2 regions of the Vibrio sp. A2-1 genome follow, and region 1 is predicted to be linked to the other one. Evidence: predicted binding sites of a transcription regulator. Region 1 holds the regulator's gene; the other holds the start of a gene.
What was found. Region 1 encodes PurR, which represses purine synthesis genes. Its sites were predicted from a motif close to TNANGNAAACGTTTNCNTNA; they were not measured.
Positions count from the first base shown of each region.

Region 2: L3V33_RS02700 (formate--tetrahydrofolate ligase) is a predicted target of PurR. The motif match lies at 1,600-1,619, and genes of this name have one in related genera.

Region 1 covers NZ_JAKKCO010000002.1:222,126-225,776, reverse strand. Annotated here, with positions in the region: gene L3V33_RS08685 (TVP38/TMEM64 family protein) at 1-1, opposite strand, end outside; gene L3V33_RS08680 (TfoX/Sxy family DNA transformation protein) at 136-726, opposite strand; cyclic di-GMP riboswitch class I at 854-939, opposite strand; gene purR (HTH-type transcriptional repressor PurR) at 1,110-2,114, opposite strand; gene torD (molecular chaperone TorD) at 2,431-3,078, opposite strand; gene torR (two-component system response regulator TorR) at 3,363-3,651, shown strand, end outside.
Region 2 covers NZ_JAKKCO010000001.1:617,256-620,906, forward strand. Annotated here, with positions in the region: gene L3V33_RS02695 (inosine/guanosine kinase) at 52-1,356, shown strand; gene L3V33_RS02700 (formate--tetrahydrofolate ligase) at 1,650-3,398, shown strand; gene L3V33_RS02705 (diguanylate cyclase) at 3,636-3,651, shown strand, end outside.

The DNA.
Region 1 (3,651 bases):
TTGATACTTCCTCTAAATTTTCAATGTATACCATTAGTATAGATAGACAGGCAAAGCATAGATTAACTTTCAGCAGATATAAAAAAAGCCGCAGTAAATGCGGCTTAGTTATATAGATAATTTGCACTGACAATGTTAATTGACGCGATTGATAAGCTCTTCACGACGCTGCTGCGGTATAACAGACCAATGTGTGCCATTGATCGCGCCTTCTAACGCCCAAAGTAGTTCAATACTGACAGAAGACGCATGTGATTCTTTGATGGCGTTAAATGCGTTTACAGAGCCAGATTCATATAAACGTTCTACGGAATCGATCCCTGCTTTTTTCAACATACGCTCAGTGGCGAGTCGAAGGTTGGGCAGATCTTTGAGTCGAGTAGGCTTAGCTGAAGATTGCTCAGCTTTTTCTTCTTTAGCAAAACCCAGAGACGTCGTTGCAAGCTGCAAGATTTTCTCTTGGTCTTGCCACAGGCCTTCGGGTAAAGCGAAATATTTAGTAACGACAGGGAAACCACGTTTTTTGTAGACGTACGGTTGAAACCCTTGTTGTTCGAACTGTTTCGTTGTGCATTTGTCTGCTCGTATGTGCAGCTGGTCATTTACAACCAGAGCAAACATAGTGTCATCAGCAAAAAGACCGAAGCCACCAAACATCGAGCGTGATTTTATTTTTCCTAGGGATTCAAATAATTTCATTGAATCCTTTAGTATCGGTTTATCCATGTTATTTATCTCGGTGTATTTGAACTACGCCACCAAATAAGCAGGTCCGAGAGATTAGCAAAATGTTGCAATTAAATTGTCAATTAGCCGTAAATTACTAAATTATTAGTAGTTACTGCATTTTGCCATCGGTAACCCCGCTACCATACCAACGAGTGGTTTAGGCCGGAAGCTTTGCGTCTCACTCTTTCAAGTGATTTGCCCTGTGCGTGACTGATTGAATAGAATAAAGTTTTTGTTGAATGAGGCTCACACTTGTTATTTCAAAATGTGATATTGCTTCAATTAATGATCTTTCCAGTATGATACCAGGTTCATTCATGTTGTTGATAAAAAAAGCGCACCTAAAGGTGCGCTTAATTATATTAAACTGAATTTATCAATTAATTTAACGTTTTAACTGTGCTTCGCTCAACAATTTCAGGGTGCATTTCGAACACACGCTTTTCATGGTCTTTATCTTTGATGCGTTCTAACAAAATTTCGAAAGCGTTCTTACCAACACGACGTTTGGGTTGGTGAACCGTTGTTAACGGCGGAGAGAAGTATTCAGCCAACTCGATGTTGTCATAGCCGATCACTGAAATATCTTCAGGGATACGAATTCCTTTCTCTTGCAATCTGCTCATTAGGCCGAGTGCCATCGTGTCGTTAAAACAGAATACGGCCGTTGGGCGATCTACCATCTTAATGATTTTCTCTGCAGCAAGAACCGCAGTATCACACTCGAAGTTACCTTCAATGATCATGTTATCATCGGTAGCAATCTTAGCTTCGTTGAGTGCGCGTTTGTAACCCGCGATGCGTTCAACACATGCCGCTTTGTCTAAGTGGCCACTTAAACAAGCAATCTTGGAGTGACCGTGCTCAATGAGGTATTTGGTCGCTAGGTAACCACCTTCCTCAGAGTTGTCGATGATCTTATCTGCTTGAGAACTCTCAGGGCCCCAATCCATAATCACTTTAGGAATGTCAGCGTGACGGTCTAACATGCCTCTTAGCTCTTCAGTTAGGTCAGAACACATAACTAAGATGCCATCTACACGTTTCTCTGCAAGCATTCGAATGTAGTCACGTTGCTTCTCATAGATACCGCCCGTATTACACAGAATCAAAGTGTAACCTTGACGGTAGCAGTAGCTTTCAACACCATCGATAACTTCAGAGAAGAATAGGTTAGTTGATTGAGTAACTAGCATGCCGATAGTGCGGGTTGTATTGCACTTCAAACTACGAGCAACGGCACTTGGTGCATAGTTCAGTTCGTCTACGGCTTTATTTACTTTTTCTTGCGTCGCTTCTGCAACAAAGCGAGTTTTGTTGATTACGTGAGAAACGGTTGTTGTTGATACGCCTGCTAAGCGAGCGACATCTTTTATAGTGGCCATGGTTTTATCCTATTAGAAGCTACTTTCCCAAAGTACGGAATGAAGTAGCCGTTAAGCTACCTAACTAAGAGCTTAAATTTGTAGGGCTCTTTGGGTACTAAAGTGCTAAAAAACAAAAAACCGCTATTGAGCGGCTTGTCTTAACACCGAAATGCTCAAAACTATAATAAGCATAGCATTTCGTGAATGTTTCATATTTTATCGTTTGCGGTCACAATTTTAGACTGACTAGAAATTACTCGCAATAAAATTCACCCGGAAATCCGGGTGAATTGTCACATTCTTCTGAATTTATTTAACGAGTCATCCAATAAGCTTATTCACCAGCGAGGTATTGGGTGTCCAATTTACAGAATGCAAGTAGCAGAGATGAGACTGATGCGTAGAAACCGAATTCGTCAACGTCATGACATTTAACGTTGAACTTTGGTACCCAAGTAAGAAGTTGTTGCTCGATAAATTGCTGTTGAACAATGAACGATTTCTCTAGCTCTTCTTCAAGTTCCGTTTCATTAGAACGGATGATCAAGTTGCCAAGGAAGTCGAGTGCGATAGCGATGTGGTCAGCTGGTTCTTTTAGGTCTTGGTTCACCACTAAGTTGTGCTTGGCCATGATCTCTTCCATATCTTTTGCTGGCTTATCATTCAAAAGGCCAGTCTCACCGATATACATAGAAGCGTAAGGAAGTGCGCCATGCTTATCTGTTTTTAAGAATAAGTCACAGAAGTCAGCAGACAATTCTAGTTGAGCATCCTCACGCGTTTGTAGGCGGTTTAGCGCATCCACTAGGCTATCGATCGCCGGCTTTAGTGTTTCATTTTCGCCTAAACCAGTTAGGAAAGAACGAATTTCAACAGAGTGGTAGTGATCGAGTTCTTCTTGAGTGAGCTCTTTAGCGAATAAGCTTGATAGCCACCAGTATATTTCTGCTCTTTGCTCGTTGAACGCTTTCGTATCTTTCATTTCTTAGATCCTGATTTAGTCTTGTGGTGTTACTTATATGCATCTTGAAGTTACTTGTGCAAAGCACACCAAGGCTGAATAACAAGGTTATTTGCGAAACGCAAAGTTACTCGTTAGTAGTAATGCCTATATTGAATTGCGATGGACGATAAATAGCAAGGTTTAAGATTGTCTTGTATCAAAAAAGATCCATGTTTCTGGCTTTTATCTTGTGTACCACTAGAATTGTTACGAGTTATGAATAGAATAGTCACTGAAACTATTAAATAAGAAAAGTGGTGTAGATGAGCTATCACGTATTAGTCGTAGAAGATGATGTGGTAACCCGCAGTAAACTGGTCGGATACTTCCAGAACGAAGGTTACACAGTAAGCGAAGCGGAAAGCGGCGCTCAAATGAGAAACGTGTTAGAAGATAATAACGTTGACCTCATTATGCTGGACATCAACTTACCAGGCGAAGATGGATTGATGCTAACTCGCGAATTACGCAGTCAATCAGACATTGGAATTATTTTAGTTACTGGACGCACGGATAGCATCGACAAAATCGTTGGCCTTGAAATGGGCGCTG
Region 2 (3,651 bases), on a different contig from region 1:
AGAAACAAAATGTGATATCATGCGGCAAAATTTTTTCACTGTATTTGTCATATGAAATTTCCTGGACAGCGTAAATCTAAGCACTACTTTCCAACTCACGCCCGTGATCCGTTGGTCAACCAAATTCAACAAACACCTAAGCTTCACCGCGCAACAATTGTCGGTGTGGGTCAAACTATTGTTGATATCGAGGCCCGTGTTGACAACGCGTTCCTAGAAAAATACGAGCTGAGTAAAGGTCACTCACTAGTATTGGAAGAAAGTAAAGCAGATGCGCTGTATGAAGAATTAGTTCAACGCGGTTTGATCACGCATCAATACCCTGGCGATACTATCGGCAATACATTGCACAACTATTCCGTACTTGCAGACAGTAAATCTGTCCTGCTTGGCGTAATGTCTAAGAAGATTGAAGTTGGCTCATTTGGTTACCGCTACCTTTGCCGCACTTCTTCTCGTATGAACTTAAACCACCTACAAACCGTTGATGGTCCAATTGGTCGTTGTTACACGCTCATTACCGAAGATGGCGAACGTACGTTTGCGATCAACGAAGGACACATGAACCAACTACTCCCTGAAAGTATTCCTGAACAGATTTTTGAAAAAGCGTCTGCATTGGTTGTGTCTTCATACTTAATGCGCGGTAAGCCTGAAGATCCGATGCCAAAAGCGGTACAAAAAGCGATTGAATACGCGAAAGCGCACAATGTGCCAGTTGTACTGACGCTTGGTACGAAGTACGTGATCGAAGGTAACGCTGAATGGTGGCAAGAATACCTGAAAGAGAACGTAACCATCGTCGCAATGAACGAAGATGAAGGTGAAGCCTTAACCGGTGAAAAAGATCCTTTGCTAGCGGCGAACAAAGCGCTTGAGTGGGTTGACCTAGTTCTCTGCACTGCAGGCCCTGTCGGCTTATACATGGCAGGCTACACTGACGAGCCAGCGAAACGCGAAACCACACTACCGTTGTTACCGGGTAATATTCCTGAATTTAACAAATACGAATTCAGCCGTGCGATGCGTAAGCAAGACTGTAAAGACCCAGTAAAAGTGTACTCTCACATCGGCCCTTACTTAGGTGGCCCACTTGAGATTAAAAACACAAACGGTGCTGGTGATGGCGCGCTTTCGGCACTTCTACATGACATGGCAGCGAACAGTTACCATCACGTGAACGTACCGAATTCAGAGAAACACGAGCACGCGTGCTTAACTTACTCGTCACTGTCTCAAATTTGTAAGTACGCAAACCGCGTAAGCTACGAAGTATTGACTCAGCACTCTCCTCGCCTTTCTCGTGCACTACCAGAACGCGAAGATAGCTTAGAAGAAACATACTGGGATCGATAATCAACCATGCCAGGTTGTTAACTCATCAAAGTTGATGACCAGCTAGATTTTCCATTCCTGAAGGGCTGCTATATGCAGCCCTTTTTGTATTCAGCACCAATATAACTGCAGCTGAAGGTAGTCACATCGAATATTTTGCTCGTTTAACATTTGATCTCGCGCAATGACTCTTTAGATCTGTTATCTTCCAGCACATAATTCGTGTGGTTTGCCTTTACTTGGCAAATTTATACAGTACTATCGCCACGCAAACGTTTACGTACAACCTTTCGGTTCTGATATAAGGATCAAATATGCTGTCTGATATTAATATTTGTCGCTCTACTCCCCTTAAAAACATCAGTGAAGTTGCCAAACAAGCTGGCCTGCAACACAACGAACATCAGCCATTAGGGCAATACAAATCTAAAGTGTCTCTGACATCACTTGAACGCCTCGCCAACCAACAAGATGGTAAATTGGTCGTGGTGACCGCTATCACACCAACGCCTCTTGGCGAAGGCAAAACCGTCACTACTATTGGATTAGCACAAGGCCTCGCAAAGATTAACCAATCTGCGATGGCCTGCATTCGCCAGCCTTCAATGGGCCCAGTTTTTGGTGTTAAAGGTGGCGCAGCCGGTGGTGGTTACTCTCAAGTCGCCCCTATGGAACAATTAAACTTGCACCTCACCGGTGATATTCATGCTGTGACAGCCGCTCATAACCTCGCCTCTGCAGCCATTGATGCACGCTTGTATCATGAGCAGCGTGAAGGATTAGAAGCCTTTGAAACACGCTCTGGCTTAAAATCATTAGACATCGACCCAAGCAGAATCGTGTGGCGCCGTGTACTCGACCATAATGACCGTGCATTGCGCATGATCACAGTAGGCAAAAACGAAGCAGACAAAACAATTAATGGCCTTGAACGCGAAGATGGTTTTGATATCTCAGCCGCTTCAGAGCTGATGGCTATTCTCGCGCTGGCCGATGATCTACAAGACCTACGCAAGCGGATCGGCCATGTCGTACTCGCATATAACAATCAAGGTTCGCCATTAACCGCAGAAGACTTTAACGTCGCGGGCGCTATGACAGTAACGATGAAGGACTCTATTGAACCAACATTGATGCAAACCCTTGAAGGTGTGCCAACGTTGATTCACGCAGGACCTTTCGCAAACATTGCACATGGTAACTCTTCAATTATTGCCGATAAGATTGCTCTAAAACTCAGTGATTTTGTTGTGACTGAAGGCGGCTTCGGCTCTGACATGGGGTTTGAGAAGGCGTGTAACATCAAGGTTAAAGCGTCGAACAAGAAGCCCGATTGCGCCGTAGTTGTCGCAACATTACGCGGATTAAAAGCCAACTCTGGTTTATACGATTTGAGACCGGGTACTCCATTGCCTGATTCAATCTTTAATGACGATCAAGACGCGCTCACTGCAGGCTTTGAGAACCTTAAATGGCACATCAACAACGTTAAACAATATCAAGTGCCTACTGTCGTTGCGATCAATCGATTCCCACAAGATTCAGCTCAAGAGCTCGATACTTTGAAACAAATGATCACCGACTTTGACCCAAGTGTCAGCGTTGAAGTAAGTGAAGCCTTTGGTCAGGGTGGTGAAGGTGCAGTTCAGTTGGCTCACGCCGTGGTAAAAGCATGCCAAACAGAGAGTAAATTTAAGCCTTTGTACTACTCTAAGCAAAGCTTAGAAGAGAAACTGATGGCAGTCGCTGAAGTCGGATACGGCGCAGCAAGTATTTCGCTATCACCACTGGCAAGAAAACAACTAACTGAGTTCAACCAACACGGCTATGGCGATCTATCGGTTTGTTTGGCAAAAACGCCATTATCGATTTCAACAGAAGCTCAAATAAAGGGTGCACCCACTCAGTTTGACGTACCCGTTAGAGAGTTGAAACTGTGTGCTGGTGCCGGCTTCATCTACGCTTTGTGCGGCAACGTAATGACCATGCCAGGCTTACCTGACAAACCGGCTTTCATGTCATTAGATATTGATAGTAATGGAAATATTATCGGCCTAAGCTAGCTGCTCATAGCTAGATAAACGGCAATTAATCGCGATTAATTGGGCTCAAGTTTCAGATCGGCGTTCTATATTGAGCAATCATTTTTTAACGAAGTGATTGCTCAACAATCAAGCTTAATTGCAAAAAGTTGCACTAAAACCATAATTATATGCAAAGCTTGTTTTAAGTTCTGGGTCAAGATCACATTAAAAACCCCATAAAATATATAGTATTGCGCTGATTCTTTGAGGACAGTGATGAATACGAGTATAA